One region of the Micromonospora sp. NPDC049374 genome, then DNA from elsewhere that is predicted to be linked to it. Evidence: riboswitches for the same ligand, from Rfam matches in the RefSeq annotation. Region 1 holds a riboswitch; each other region holds the start of a gene.
What was found. A riboswitch is a leader RNA that binds a small molecule or an ion and turns the genes downstream of it on or off. The one in region 1 is predicted to bind cyclic di-AMP.

Region 1 (3,648 bases):
TCACGCCGACCGGGCCGGGGCGTCCGCGACGCAGCCGGCGGCCTGTGGTCGGCCCGGGCTGACGGCGTTCGGCGGCGTCGCTGTGGGCGTCACGCGGGGGCCGGCGGCCCCGGTTGCGGGCGCCCGGGCCGCCCGCGCCCCACCGCACGCCTGATTCCGGCGACACCGCACGCCAAGCCTCCGGCGGCTGTCCCGTCGCGTCCGCACCGCTCGGTGCCGCACCCGCGCCGAGCACCTGCCAGCCCGTTGCCGCCAGCCGCGCCGTCGGGCTCGCCAGATCGAGCCGCGCCGTCGGTGCTCGGCAGAACGAGCGGGACCGCCCACACGAGCCCGAGGCTGCGCGCAACGCCATCCGCGATCCACTGCCGGTACGGCCACCGGCGCCGTTTCGATCTCCCCGAGGTGCCGCCATGGAGAAGACCGTCCTCTACCAGTTCCTGATCGAGGTGCCACGCGCCGCCGCCATCTGGTCGGTCCTGCTCGTGCTCGCGCTGGGCGTACTCACCGTGTTGGTCGCCCGCCCGGAGCCGGCCGGGCCGGTGGAGAAACCCGCCGACGAGGACGCGGCCCGTGTCGCGATCGAGCAGGCCGACCTGAGCCGATACGCCGGGGAGGTGGCGGTCGCGGCAGCCGGCGCCGGGCAGAACGCCGAGCGACGGCGTACGGCCTGGCGGGTGGCCCAGGCGGAACTGGACCGCGCCTGGGCCGCGTACGACGAGGCGGAGGCCGCCGCCCGTCGGCTGGCCGGCGTCGCCGGACTGCCGACCCCGCGCACCCCCCGGACCCCGGCCGAGTACGCGGCCCGGGAGCGCTGGCTGCGCCGTGCCGCAATGGCCGCCCACTGGCGTGGTGACCTGACCGCCCGGCAGCTCAGCGACGTGCTGGCGCACCGGTCCGGTTGGGATCCCCGGCGTCACCCGGCGGACCAGGAGGTGGTCCTCGCCCGAGTGGTACGCGACAACCGCCGGGCCGCCTACCGATCGGCCGCCGAGCGGGAGCGGGACCTGTGGCGGGCGGCGGAACTGGCCACCGAGGCTGCCCGCGCTCTCTCCGCCGAGGCGTACGCGGCGGCCGAACGGCTCCGACCGAACCAGGTGCCCGTCTCCGGCCGGGCCATCATCGGGCGGCCCGGCCCGGTCCCACGCTGGCGCCCGGCTCGACTCGGCTGAAATTCCGTGAGCTGGGTCACATCAGCCGGGAATCCGGTCACTGTTCGTAGGTGAGGCGATTACCGCAGCAATCTCCGTCGAGATTGTCCACCAGCCGTCCCGTTGTCACCCAAAGGTGCCCGGAATGCCGTCGGTCCCATTGAGCGACGCCAGTTCTCAGATACCCGAAAATTGCCGTACCCGATCATGTTTAAGCAGGTCAAGGCGGGTTGGCTTCGAGGTGACCGGCCAGTAGTGTCAGCGCGTCCGGTGCGGTAACCGATCGCAGGAAGCGACGCCGTACCGACCCGCTCAATCGTGATCTCACGAACCGGGGACCCACTGCACCACTGGGGTGAATCCGCGAGCTTCGGCCCGCGGTAGGGCGTCTTCCCGCCCGAATCCGTCAGCTAACCCGGTCGGCGGTGACGGAAGGAGTACCAACCCTCGTGCAGTCCGATGTGATCCCCCTGTTCCCCCGCCTCCACGGCACCGCGGTGCCCGTGCTCGCCGGCCCGACCGCCGCGAGCTGACCCCGGTCATCGCCACCGCCCGGGTTCTCCGGGCGTACCCCTGAACGGCCTGTCCCGCTCACCCGGGCGGTCGTCGGTGCCCTGTGCCGACCCGACCGTCCGAGCCGGTGTGCCGTTCTTCCCCTCAGCCCGTGGAGGAATCGTGAAGCACACCCTCTCCCGCCGGCTCCGCCGGCTGGTCAGCGAACGCCCCTATCAGCTCGTTGCCGGATCTGCCGTGGCACTCGTCCTGGCCACCGGCACCGGAGCCGCTCTCGCCGGCACCGGGAACACCCCGGCACCCACGCAGCCCACGACCGCCGCCGAGCTGCGCGGGGACATCGCGGTGCCGCCGAGCCAGGACCAGGTCGCGGTAGCGCCGACGACCGCCGCACCCAGCAGTGCCGCATCCAGCAGTGCCGCACCGAGCAGTGCCGCACCGGCCAGCGCGGCGCCGGCCAGCGCCGCCGCCTCGCCGTCACCGAAGGCCACCGCGGACCCGGACCTGGTAAGCAAGAAGGCGGCACCGAAGCCGCCGGCCTCGAAGGTTCTGGAGTACGACCACCAGGCCCAGATCAACGGCTACTACTGCGGTCCCGCCGCGGTACGTAACGCCCTCAGCGCCGCCGGTGTCACCCGTAGCCAGGATGCCCTGGCCGGCCAGCTCGGCACCACGTTCGCCGGCACCAACTCGGCCGAGGACACCACCCGCGTCCTCAACGCCGTCGTCAAGGGCGACCCGTACGAGACCACGATGATCCGTGGCGGTGCGGCCACCCCGGCCCAGATGGACCAGCTCCAGGCGGACGTCGTCGCCGCCGTCACCGACGGGCGGGGCGTCGTGGTCAACGTCGCCGGCAGCGTCACCGACACCGACGGCCGCTGGCACTCCTTCCCCGGCGGCCACTACATCGCCGTGGTCGGCTACAAGGACTCCGGCCGGCTGGTGAGGATCGCCGACTCGGCGGACGCCTCGTACCCGTCGTACTGGCTCAGCACCATCGATCTGGCCAACTGGGCCGCCACCCGCGGCTACTCGGCCTGACCGCATCGTCCCGCTGCACCCGGAAGCCCTCGGCCCGCTGGCCGAGGGCTTCCGTTTCGGGTACGTCGGGCGTGTGGGCCGTGTTGCCTGGCCAGGCCGACGGAGTTCGGGTACGTCGGGCGTGTGGGCCGTGTTGCCTGGCCAGGCCGACGAAGCTCGCCCAGGCGGCCGGGGTGAAGGCCAGCGTGGCGGCGTCGCGGTTCTTGGTGTCGCGGACCAGCACGATGCCGGGCAGGTTGTCGGCGACCTCCACGCAGTCGTTGCCGCTGGAGCCGCTGCGGGTGGACTTGCGCCAGGTCGCGCCGTTCAGATCCATGGCTTCACAACATCCTTCATGCGCTCGATCGACTGGCGGCCGGACAGTGCCTCGTTGCGCACCGTCTCCCACTTCGACAGCAGGACACTCAGGTCGTCGTCCTTGTCGACCAGGACGCCGCCGAGTTGGGTGTCCAGGTTACCCACCCAGCCGCCGTCCGCGCCCCTCGCAAGGATGAAGGGGCCGGTCAGTCCATCGTGCATGCCGACGCCGGTGGGCACCAGGTGCACGCTGATGTTGGGCCGGGTGGCCAGCGCCATGAGGTGGTGCACCTGCTCGACAAGCACGTCCTTCAGCTCCTCGTCGACCCGCCGCAGCACCACCTCGTCGATCACCGCGACGAGCTGGGGTGGGTCGTCCTGCTCCAGCACCGCCTGCCGGGCCATCCGGTTGGCCAGCCGACGCTCCACCTCCGCCTCGGTCAGCGCGGCGTCGGTCCGGATCACCGCTCGGGCGTAGCGCTCGGTCTGGAGCAGGCCCGGCACCAGCGTCGGCTGGTAACAGCGGAGCTGCCGGGCGTTCCGCTCCGCCTCCAGGTAGGGCAGGAACCACGCGGGTTGGCGCAGGACCTCGGCGGTCCGCAGCAACTCCTCGAACATGCCCCCGGTCTCCAGGACCTCATCCGCC
Region 2 (3,648 bases), on a different contig from region 1:
CCGTGTCGGGTGACGTTGAGCGCGCCGGCTGCCGCGCCGGTACGGATCGCCGTGCGGACATCGCCACCCCGGGCCACCACGGCGGCCACCCCGGCGGTCATCGAGTCGCCCGCCCCGCGCGGGTCGGCCGCCTCCAGTCGCGGCATCTGCACCTCGAACACCTCGCCGTCGACAAGCGCCAACGCGGGCTTGTCGGCCCGGCTGACCACCACGTTCTCGGCACCGGAGGCGTGCAGGTCGTACATCGCGCGGGTGAGCTGTTCCTCGTCGTCACCGTCAGCCCGCCCGTCGGTGATCAGTTCCTCGTGACTGACCTTGAGGAAGAAGACGCCGCTCTCCAGAACTGCGGCGAGATGCTCGCCGCAGAGGTCCACCACCACTAGGCCACCGTTGGCGCCGAGATCGGCGGCGAAGCGCCGGTAGAGGTCGGCCGGGACCAGTGACGGATGGTTCGGCCCGCTCAACACGCTGACCGGCGCGCGCAAGCCCTCGCCGAGTGCGAGGTTGTACAGCTCGTCCAGCTCGTGCCGGCTCAACGGCTGGCCGACCACGTCGACGATCTCCCGACGGGTTCCCTCGCGGCGGTCGTGCACGTACCCGCCGGTGCCGCCGGAGTCGCGGGCCACCACCTTGAGGTCGACTCCCTCGCTGACCAGCAACGGCTCCAGTACCTGCCCGACCTCGCCGCCGAGCGCCGCGCAGAGCACCACGTCGACGCCGAGGGACAGCACCATCCTGGCCTGCCACACCCCCTGCCCGCCCGGGTGCAGGTGCAGCTCCGGCGCGTCGCTCGGCTGGTCGATGGTCACGGTCAGCAGCGGGGTCGGGGCGAAGATCATGACGCGGTCGCTCATGACCGCTCCCCGTTGTCCGTACCGCCGTCGCGCCTGGCGATTCGCTCGTTCATGGGGCGTCCCTCCCGTTAGCGGACAAATACCGCTTCCTGGTACGACGGTAACCAAGGAGACGCGTCATCGCGCGCCGAAGGGACGGTGCCCCGCCGACCAGCGGTGGAAACGCAGCGCCGGGTGAACCGCTCGTGAAGAGCGGCTCACCCGGCGCGACGATGGACTCAGTACACCGACAGGTGGACGTGGTTGGTGTGGTCGCTGGACGGGTCACCCCGGGCGCCGCTGTACGACTTCCAGCCGCTGCTGGGCAGCCAGATCTGCCTGTACCAGATCACGTAGAGCACCGCGAGCCGGTCGGCGTTGTTCACGAAGTACGCCGCCAGGTTGTTGCCGTAGGACCGGTCGCCCCCGGTCGCGTCCCCGCCGAAGCCGTTCTTCTGGGCCGCGAAGTCGCAGGCCCGGCCCTTCGGGTGCTCGCCCGAGCCGCCCGAGCGGTAGCAGGAGACGTACCGGGTGAAGCCGGCTGACTTGGCCTGCTTCAGCGCGTGCAGGGTGCGTGGGGTGATGCAGCCGTTGGCCGGGGTGGGGTCGTTGACGCTGCACGACTCCGAGGGCCATGACCCGTCCGAGTTACGGGGAGCGGGCTTGGCGGTGGGGCTCGACCCGCTGTTGCGCGAGGGTGACCGGGCGGCCCGCTCGGCGGCCCTGGCCCGTTCGGCCGCCTCGTCCCGCTCGATGGCCACGGTCAACGCCCGCTCGGCCTGGTCCTTGCGCTTGGCCATCACGGCCACCTGCTTGCGCTGTTCCTGGATCTCCGCGTCCAGCGCCTGCTTGGTGGCGCCGACCTCGTCCCGGGCCGTCTGGAGTTCGCGCAGCGCGCGGTCCTCGTTGGCGGCCACCGCATCCAGCGCCGCTGCCCGGTCCATGAAACCGGCCGGTGACCCGCTGTTGAGCAGCGCCGACGCGGCACCCAGTCGCCCGGTGCGGTACGCCTGCGCGGCGATCTCGGCAACCTTGGTGCCGCGCTCGGCGACCTGGCTCTCGGTCGTCTTGAGCTGCTCGGCAAGCTTCTTCTGACGCTTCACCGAGCGGTCGAGCGCGGTCTTGGCGTCGAGGTAGCCCTTGCTGGCGGCCTCCAGTTGGGCCCGCAGCGCCGGGGTGCCACCCTCGTCGTCCACATCGCCCGGGGCCGCCGCCCGCAGCGGCTGCGGTGCCGCGGCGGCTGGGGAGAAGGGGGCCAGCGCGACGCCGAGGGTGAGGGCGAGCGCGGCGGCGATCAGGGCCGCCGTACGGGCGGCCGGTCTTACCGTTGCCACTGCTGGCATGCACATTTCCTTCCGTCAGCCGCCGACCGGGTTAGCTGACGGGTTCGGGACGGAAGATCCCTACCGCTGACGCGGATACACCCCAGGAACATGGTTCCCCGGTTCGCCCTGGCGGGCGATTAGGCGGCGGCCGCCGCCGGCACCGGTGGGTGCCGCCTGGCGGGGGCCGGGTCCGAGCCTACCGGTGCCCATGTGACCGGTGCAGCTGCTGTTACTGCTGGTGTTCAGTTGTTGACTAGTAGACCAGATCAAAAGCGGACAATAACCCTTTTTGGGGCTATTGCTCCCGTCACCACCGGGCTGCCCCGCAGTCCCCCGGATCCGATCGCGGCTCGATCTGCAGTGTCGCGTGCTCGATCTGGAAGTCCTCGTGCAGTGCCGAGCGGGCCGCTGCCAGCACGGCGCCGACGTCGGCGCCCGGGCTGACGGTCAGGTGCGCCGAGGCGACCTCCATGCCGGAGGTCAACGTCCAGACGTGCAGGTCGTGGACGCCGGCCACGCCCGGCACCGCGGCCAGCCGGTCGTACACCGCGGTGACCTGAAGGTGTTCCGGCGCGGCCTGGACCAGGATGCGTACCGCCGCCCGACCCAGGCGCCACGTCCGGGGCAGAATGAACGTGGCGATCGCCACCGCGACCAGCGGGTCTGCCCACCACCAGTCGGTCACGGTGATCAGTAGGGCGGCCGCGATCACGCCCAGCGAGCCCAGCAGGTCCGCCAGCACCTCCAGGTAGGCACCGCGCAGGTTGATGCTCTCCCGCGCCCCCGGTCGCAGGAGAGCGAACGCGGCGATGTTGGCGAGCAGGCCGAGGGCCGCCACCACCAGTACCGGGCCGGCGAGCACCTCGGGTGGATCCCCGAACCGGCGTACCGCCTCGACCAGCACGTACACCGCGACGCCGGAGAGCAGTACCGCATTGGCCAGGGCCGCGAGCACCTCCAGCCGGTAGAGCCCGAAGGTGCGTTGCGGGTCGGTGTCGGCCCGTCGGGTGGCGGCCACGGCCGCGAGAGCCATCCCGATGCCCAGCACGTCGGTGAACATGTGCCCGGCGTCGGAGAGCAGGGCCAGCGAACCGGTCCGTAGAGCGGTGGCTGCCTCGACCAGCGTCAGCGCGCTGAGCAGGGCGAATGCTGCCCACAGCCGGCCGGAGTGGCGGTGCGCGGCGTTCGACACCGCAGCATGGTGGTGGTCATGGCCGGCACCCACCCAGACACCTTGCGTCGTCCGCCGGGCCGGGGACGGAGCTATGCCAACATCGCTATGTGTGCAATCGTCGGGTGGCTCGCGGTGCTCGGGCTCAACCGGTCGGGTCGACGGTGGTCAACCGCTGAGTGGCCCGGGACAGCGCGACGTAGAGGGTACGGACACCGGAGCCGGGCTCCGCCCGGATCTCCGCCGGGGCGACCAGCACCACACCGTCGTACTCCATGCCCTTGGCCTCCAGGCTCGTCACCACCTGCAACCGCTCCCC
Region 3 (3,648 bases), on a different contig from region 1:
GCAGGTCACCGACCTGGTGGTCGGCCTCCGCCGGGTGGCGGAACCGCCCGGCCGGGTTGAGGGTGTACTCGTTGCGCCGGCCCACCCGGGTGCGGTGCAGGTAGCCGCCCGCCTCAAGGTCCGCGACGATCGCCTGAGCGGCACGTTCGGTGACGCCGACCTCGGTCGCGACGTCGCGCAGCCGGGCGGTGGGGTTGCGGGCGATGGCGAGCAGGACGTGCGCGTGGTTCGTGAGGAAGGTCCAGTTCCGCGCGTTTTCCCGTCCGTCAGTGCTCGCCATGCCCGCCATCGTATGACCTGCCGTTCGGATACCCCGGCTCGCGCCGTTGCCGGCCCCGGTTCGGCCGAGCGCAAGCGTCGACTGATGCATGAAATGCATATCACGTATAGCTTGACGTGCGTTATGCCGCGTGTGACCGTGATGGCAGCCCGTGACCAGCGCCGGCCGGGATGACCAGGCATTCCTCCCAGAGATGAGGTGCAGCCGGATGAGTCGACCCGGAACGCCCGGCCCGCAGCCCGGACCGGAACGCGAGCTGCTCACTGCGGATCTTCCGGGTGCCCCGCAGCGGGCCCTGGCCGAGCTGCTCGCCGGCAACCGGCGGTTCGTCACCGACACGCTGCGGCATCCCAACCAGAACGCCGGGCGGCGGGCCGCCGTCGCGGCCGAACAGCATCCCTTCGCGGTGATCGTCGGCTGCTCCGACTCCCGGCTCGCTGCCGAGATCATCTTCGATCGCGGGTTGGGCGACCTCTTCGTGGTCCGCACCGCCGGGCACACCGTCGGGTCGGAGGTACTGGGCAGCGTGGAGTACGCGGTGGCCGTGCTGCGTACGCCGCTCGTGGTGGTGCTCGGCCACGACTCGTGCGGCGCCGTCCAGGCGGCCCGCGAGGCACTGGCCACCGCGACCACGCCTCCCGGGCATCTGGGTGCGGTGGTCGACGCCGTGGTGCCGAGCCTGCACCGGGCACAGGACGCCGGAGTGCACGAACTGGACGGGATCGTGGACATCCACATCGCGCGGACCGTCGAGACGATGCTGGCCTCCTCCACGACCCTCGCGGCGGAGGTGGCTGCCGGGCGGTGCGCGGTGGTCGGCATGTCGTACCGCCTGGCCGCCGGTGAGGTGCGGGCGGTGGCCGCGGAACCCGCCGAACTCGGCGGTGCGATGGCGACCGCGCCCTGATCCGCGACCGACGACGACGTCCTGAACGACGAGGGCCGTCCCGCCACGGTTGACGGGACGGCCCTCGGTGCGTCGCGTCGGGCGATCAGAGCAGTGACACGTGAACGTGGTCCGTGTGGTTGGACGGGCCGCTGTAGGAGCTCCAGCGCTCGGTCGCCGCGAACCAGATCTGCCGGTTCCAGATCACGTAGTAGACGCCCAGCCGGTCGGCGTTGCGGACCAGGAAGGCGGCCAGGTTGTTGCCGTAGATCCGGGTGTCGTTGTTGTGCCACGGCCTGAAGCCGCTGTTCTGCAACGACCAGTCGCAGGCCCGGCCCTTGGGGTGCTCGAACTTGTCACCCGGGCGGAAGCAGCCGACGAACCGGTTGAATCCGGCCCGCTTGACCTCCTTGTACATGTGCAGCGTCCGGGGCGTGATGCAGCCCGACGTGGTGGGGTCGTTCTGGCTGCACGACTCGGGCTTCCAGCCGCCGTCCGAGGCCCGGTTCGGCGCGATCCGGGCCACCGGCGAGGTGGCGTCCACCAGCCCGCCGGTCAGGCCGACACCGCCGACCAGTCGGAGGGACTTCTCCGCCTCGCTCTTCTTGCGCGCCATGTCGTTGGTCAGCTTCTTCTGCTCGCGCACCTCGGCGTCGAGCGCGAGCTTGGCCTGCTCTGCGCGGAGCTTGATCGCGTTGACCTCGCCCAGCTTCTTGTCGTTGACCAGGTTCAGCTCGTCCAGTGCCGAGGCCCGGTCGATGAACGAGTCCGGTGCGCTGCTCTGCAACAGCATGGCGATCGCGCCGACCCGGCCCGTCCGGTACGACTGGGTGGCGATCTGGGCGACCTGTGGGGAGAGGGCGTCCAGGTCGGCCTGAGCGGAGCGGACCTCGACCGCCAGTCGGAGCTGGCGCTTCTTGGACTTCTCCAGCTTGGCCTTGGCCTTGGAGTAGTCCCGGGTGGTCGCCTCGATCAAGTCGTTGAGCATCGGCGGGTCGTCGTCGTGCTCCGCTGGTTTCGGGTCGTTCGGTGCGGCCGTCGCCGGCATCGGACCGGCGAACACGGCGAACGCGGCGAACACGGCCACCACGGGTGTCAACCAGCGGCGTAGGGGTGCCGTCACTGTTTTCCCTTCCATCGACCGCCGACCGGGTTAGCTGACGGGTTCGGGACGGAAGTGGCCCCTACCGCTTTCGCGGATTCACCCCACGTACCTGGGTTCCCGGCTCGCCTGACGGCGATTGGGCGGTGGCACCGCAGGCGCCGCTGCGCGCCTTCGGCGGTGACCGGCAGTGAGGTTACCCGACAGTCCATCTGTGCCTCTACGCCCCGAACCCGACGAGATGCGTCATTTCGTAATCGCTTTGAGTGACCAGCGACACGGTTACGAGCCGCATCGGCAGGGGCGGTCACGTTGAGGAGTGTCACCATGTGGTGTCCGTGCTCCTGTCCGGGTCGGGCCACCCCGAGGGGGTGGCGGGGGATGTGTTTCGGGTGGGTGGGGTGCTGAGGGCGCGGAGCGCCTCGGCCCGGTCCGTCGCCGGCCGGGGAACCACGGGGGTGGATCCACCACTGCGGACGCCGGTGTCGCCGCGCCCGGCGGTGGTGACCACCGCGGCCAGCGCGGTGGTCAGCGGTACCGCGGCGATCAGCCCGAGCGTGGCGACCACGCTTCGAACGATCTCCGTGGTGAGGAACTCGCTGGTCAGGATCTGCCCCAGCGCACGGGAGTCCGCGGTCAGCAGGAGCAGTAGTGGCAGCGAGGCGCCGGCGTACGCCAGCACGATGGTGTTGACCACCGAGGCGATGTGTGCCCGCCCGACCCGGGTGGCCGAGCGGTACAGCTCCCGGCGGGAGAGGTTCGGGTTGGCGTGGCGCAGCTCGTTGACCGCGGCGGCCTGGGTGACCGTGACGTCGTCCAGTACGCCCAGCGAGCCGATGATGATGCCGGCGAGCAGCAGGCCGTGCAGGTCGACGTCGCCGCGGAACATGGACAGGGTGGTGGCGTCCTCGCTGCCGAATCCGGTCAGGTGGGTGGCCCCGGTCGCGGCCAGCCCGAGCAGCCCGGTCAGTACCAGGCTGGCGAGCGTGCCGAGCACGGCCACCGAGGTCTGGGCGGATACGCCGTGGGTCAGGTACAGCACCACGAACATGATCAACGAAGCGCCGACGATGGCGACCGCGAGCGGCGGCTGGCCCGCGCTGATGCCGGGCAGCACGAAGGTCAGCAGGATGGCGAAGCTGGCGGCCAGGCCACCCAGAGCGGCCAGGCCCCGCAGTCGCCCGAAGGCGACGATGGCGGCGGCGAAGAGTACGGCCAGCCACACCAGCGGCTTGCCGCGTTGGTGCTCGGCGATGTTGTAGGTGCTGACCGAGGGGTCCTCCGGATCGGTCAACGAGACCAGGATGATGTCGTCGTCGACGTCGACCCGGGGTGCCCCGGGCCCGGTCGGGATGGGCGTCTGCACCTCCTGCCCGGCGT
Region 4 (3,648 bases), on a different contig from region 1:
CAAGCGGATCAACGTGGACCGGGTCGAGGAGGCCATGTCCACCGGAGCGAGGACGGTCGCCGTCGGCTGCCCGTTCTGCTCGACGATGCTCACCGACGGGGTGAACGGCAAGGGTGCCGGAGAGCAGGTCGAGGTGATCGACGTGGCCAGCGTGCTGCTCCGGTCGGTAAAGCCCGAGCGGGTCGGTGGCACCGGGGAGAGCACGCCGGTGGCCGGCTGACCGGCGCGTACGCATCGGGCGGGACGGCACCTCAACCGGTGCTGTCCCGCCCGGTTTTGTATTGGCGCACGTAACTGTAACGAATCGGTCGACACCCTTAGTGTGCGTACCGTCGCGCAAAGGTGAATGAGCCGTTGGTCGCCTTGATTCCCCACCTGCCGTTCCCTAATGTGGGGCACCGACCGCCATGGGTCCTCTGTCCCCGCCCCTTACCGCTCGCGGGACGCCCGGCGGTCGGTTGCAAAGGAGACGCTGCCGGTGGCAACCATGCCCCTTCATCGTCGTGCGCCAGGACTATCCCGTCCGGGTGGCCTGCGTAGGGCCGCCCGTGCGCTGGTTGTCCTCGTCGCCGCCGCCGCGGTCGGTGCCGGCCTGCTCGCCGCCCCCGCGTACGCCGAACCCTCGGTCGACGAGATCGAGGCCCAGATCGACAAGCAGTGGCGGAAGCTGGAACCCACCATCGAGCAGTACAACAAGGTGCGCTCCGAGCTGCGGGTCAACCGGCAGAAGTCGAAGAGCCTGGGGAAGAAGATCGAGCCGCTGGCCCTGGAGACCGAGCTGGCGATGAACCGGGTGGCCGACCTCGCCTCCCGCTACTACATCAGCGGCCCGTCCGCGGAACTCGGTGCGGTACTGCTCAACGCGAAGCCCGACGATCTCGGTGAGCAGATGGCCCTCCTCGACCGGCTCGCGTCGCAGGAGCGCCGCGAGCTTGAGGGCGTCATGAAGATCCGCAAGAAGTACGACGACCAGAAGGCCAAGCTCGACGCCCTGATCGCTTCCCAGGAGAAGCAGGAGAAGGATCTGGCGGCGAAGAAGAAGAAGATCGACGCCGAGATCAAGCGGCTCGAACGGTCGCTGCCGGTGACCACGGTGAAGACCACCAACTGCCCGACCATCAACGGTGTGGTCAGCGACGCCGCCCGCACCGCCATCAGGACGGCCTGCGCCCAGGTCGGCAAGCCGTACGTGTGGGGTGCCACCGGGCCGAACTCGTTCGACTGCTCCGGTCTGACCCAGTACGCGTACCGGGCCGCCGGCATCTCGCTGACCCACTTCACCGGTGCCCAGTGGAACGAGGGCAAGGCCATCTCCCGCTCCGACGCCCGTCCCGGTGATCTGGTGTTCTTCTTCAGCGACCTGCACCACGTCGGGCTCTACCTGGGCAACAACCAGATGGTGCATGCGGCTCGAGCCGGTAAACCGGTGAACGTATCGCCCATCACGACCATGCCGGTCGCCGGCTTCCGCCGACCCGGCTGAGTCACCACCCGCGCCCGCTGAGCGGTCGCGCAGGAACGCCCGAGGGCTCCCGGTCAAGTCGACGGGGGCCCTCGCCATTGTCAGATGTCAGCACCCACGGTGACGGTGCGGTTGTGTTGCGTATTGACTCCGATCGTCCCTACGCTGGGCAATCGTCGGCCGCTGGCAGTTCCGCCCACCCAGGGCGGTAACGGTCCGACACCGCCGAATCGCTCCTCAGCGAGCCGGGGAACCAGGTACCCGGGGTGAATCCGTGCGAGTCACGGTAGGGCGCCCCTTCCCGCCCGAACCCGTCAGCTAACCCGGTAGGCGGTATGGGAAGAAGGAGTGCTGAGCCCGGTGGCACACCATGCCCCGCGGCCACCGTCATCGCGGCCGGGGATGCCCGGCCGACCGACGGCTGCGCCGCGTTTCCGCTGGTACCGCTGCATCCTTGCCGCACTGGCCGCGACCGCCGTGATGCTGACCGGCGGCGTGGCGGCGGCCGGGGCCGACCCCACGGTCGCCGACATCGAGCGCCAGATCGACGAGGACTGGAACCGGCTCGAACCCGTCATCGAACAGCACAACGCCACCCGGCAGGACCTGGCCGCCAAGCGGCGGGAGGCGGACGCGCTGGCCGCCCGGATCGCGCCGCTGCAACGGCAGGTGGACGAGGCCATGGACCGGGTCGGCAAGCTCGCTGCCCGCGCGTACAAGGGTGAGCAGGTACGGGCCGTCAACACGCTGCTCGGCAGCCGGTCGCCGGGCGAGGTCGTCGAGCAACTCGGCCTGCTCGACCGGTACGCCCGCTTCCAGCAGCAGGACGTCCGGCACGCGAGTGAACTGCGCGACGAACTCGCCGCCGCCAAGGCCGGGCTCGACCGCACCATCGATCAGCTCGCCGGTACCGAGGCCGATCTCGCGGCGAAGCGGCGACAGATCGACGCCGAGATCGACCGGTTGCAGCGGCTCCGGCTGCGGGCGTACGGAAAGGGAGGTGGTGGGCCGCTGCGGCCGGCCCCCTGTCCGGCCAGCTACCCCGGCGGACCGGCCGGCGAGGCGGTCACCTTCGCCTGTGCCCAGATCGGCAAGCCGTACTCCTGGGGCGCCGAGGGGCCGAACGCGTACGACTGTTCCGGGCTGACGCTGGCCGCATGGTCGCGGGCTGGTGTCGCACTGCCGCACAACGCGGCACGGCAACGTCGGGTCACCGCGTCGGTCAGTCGCGGCGCACTGCGCCCCGGCGACCTCGTCTTCTACTACCGGGACCTGCACCACGTCGGCATGTACGTCGGTGGTGGCTGGGTGGTGCACGCCTCCCGGGCGGGTCAGCCGGTCAAGATGAAGCGGCTGGACAGCAGCCCGGTGCACAGTTTCGGCCGGCCCGGCTGAGGCGGACGGACGTAGGCGCGGGACGGTGGATCAACGGCTGCGGCGTGGCTGTGGTGTCACCGGGTGGGCCAGGTGCGCCAGCTCTGCCAGGCACGACTCGGCGTCGGGCCGCGCTGACCCTGGTAGCGGGAGCCGTAGACGGCCGATCCGTACGGGTGCTCGGCGGGCGAGGAGAGCCGGAAGATGCAGAGCTGCCCGATCTTCATGCCCGGCCAGAGGGTGATCGGCAGGTTGGCCACGTTGGACAGCTCCAGGGTGACGTGACCGGAGAAGCCGGGGTCGATGAAGCCGGCGGTGGAGTGCGTGAGCAGGCCGAGCCGTCCCAGACTGGACTTGCCTTCGAGGCGGCCGGCGAGCTGGTCGCCCAGCGAGATGACCTCAAGCGTCGAGGCGAGCACGAATTCGCCCGGGTGCAGCACGAACGCCTGGCCGTCGGGCACCTCGACGGCGGAGGTGAGGTCGTCCTGCCGGGTGGCCGGGTCGATGTGGGTGTAGAGGTGGTTGTTGAAGACCCGGAACAGTTTGTCCAGACGTACGTCGATGCTGGAGGGCTGCACCAGGGTGGGCTCGAATGGTTCGAGCGCCAGGGTGCCCGCCTTGATCTCGGAGACCAGGTCGCGGTCGGAGAGCAGCATCGCCACACCATAGCTGCCGGTATGCGACACGCGTGTCGGACTACCCGCTTCGAACGTGTGTTCGATAGGATGTCGGCATGGCTTCCTGGTCCGAATTCGCCGCTGACGAGCCTCGACTCGCCGACGGGATCCGCCTTCTCATGCAGCAGTACGGCC

Region 2: it holds a riboswitch for cyclic di-AMP, as region 1 does, so the genes downstream of both, AB0J93_RS18105 (hypothetical protein) here and AB0J93_RS07525 (C39 family peptidase) in region 1, are expected to answer to the same signal.
Region 3: it holds a riboswitch for cyclic di-AMP, as region 1 does, so the genes downstream of both, AB0J93_RS18900 (hypothetical protein) here and AB0J93_RS07525 (C39 family peptidase) in region 1, are expected to answer to the same signal.
Region 4: it holds a riboswitch for cyclic di-AMP, as region 1 does, so the genes downstream of both, AB0J93_RS12805 (NlpC/P60 family protein) here and AB0J93_RS07525 (C39 family peptidase) in region 1, are expected to answer to the same signal.

The regions. Positions count from the first base shown of each region.
Region 1 covers NZ_JBFAQH010000003.1:345,082-348,729, reverse strand. The annotation lists gene AB0J93_RS07535 (hypothetical protein) at 1-154, shown strand, start outside; gene AB0J93_RS07530 (hypothetical protein) at 411-1,169, shown strand; cyclic di-AMP (ydaO/yuaA leader) riboswitch at 1,448-1,588, shown strand; gene AB0J93_RS07525 (C39 family peptidase) at 1,824-2,705, shown strand; partial or broken gene AB0J93_RS07520 (DUF397 domain-containing protein) at 2,836-3,021, opposite strand; gene AB0J93_RS07515 (helix-turn-helix transcriptional regulator) at 3,012-3,648, opposite strand, start outside.
Region 2 covers NZ_JBFAQH010000010.1:116,891-120,538, forward strand. The annotation lists gene AB0J93_RS18100 (PfkB family carbohydrate kinase) at 1-854, opposite strand, end outside; gene AB0J93_RS18105 (hypothetical protein) at 1,073-2,176, opposite strand; cyclic di-AMP (ydaO/yuaA leader) riboswitch at 2,181-2,312, opposite strand; gene AB0J93_RS18110 (cation diffusion facilitator family transporter) at 2,466-3,383, opposite strand; gene AB0J93_RS18115 (AAA family ATPase) at 3,475-3,648, opposite strand, start outside.
Region 3 covers NZ_JBFAQH010000011.1:34,425-38,072, reverse strand. The annotation lists gene AB0J93_RS18910 (MarR family winged helix-turn-helix transcriptional regulator) at 1-289, opposite strand, end outside; gene AB0J93_RS18905 (carbonic anhydrase) at 489-1,187, shown strand; gene AB0J93_RS18900 (hypothetical protein) at 1,273-2,289, opposite strand; cyclic di-AMP (ydaO/yuaA leader) riboswitch at 2,293-2,424, opposite strand; gene AB0J93_RS18895 (YibE/F family protein) at 2,591-3,648, opposite strand, start outside.
Region 4 covers NZ_JBFAQH010000006.1:177,550-181,197, forward strand. The annotation lists gene AB0J93_RS12795 ((Fe-S)-binding protein) at 1-220, shown strand, start outside; gene AB0J93_RS12800 (NlpC/P60 family protein) at 473-1,483, shown strand; cyclic di-AMP (ydaO/yuaA leader) riboswitch at 1,676-1,810, shown strand; gene AB0J93_RS12805 (NlpC/P60 family protein) at 1,865-2,857, shown strand; gene dcd (dCTP deaminase) at 2,914-3,492, opposite strand; gene AB0J93_RS12815 (pyridoxamine 5'-phosphate oxidase family protein) at 3,570-3,648, shown strand, end outside.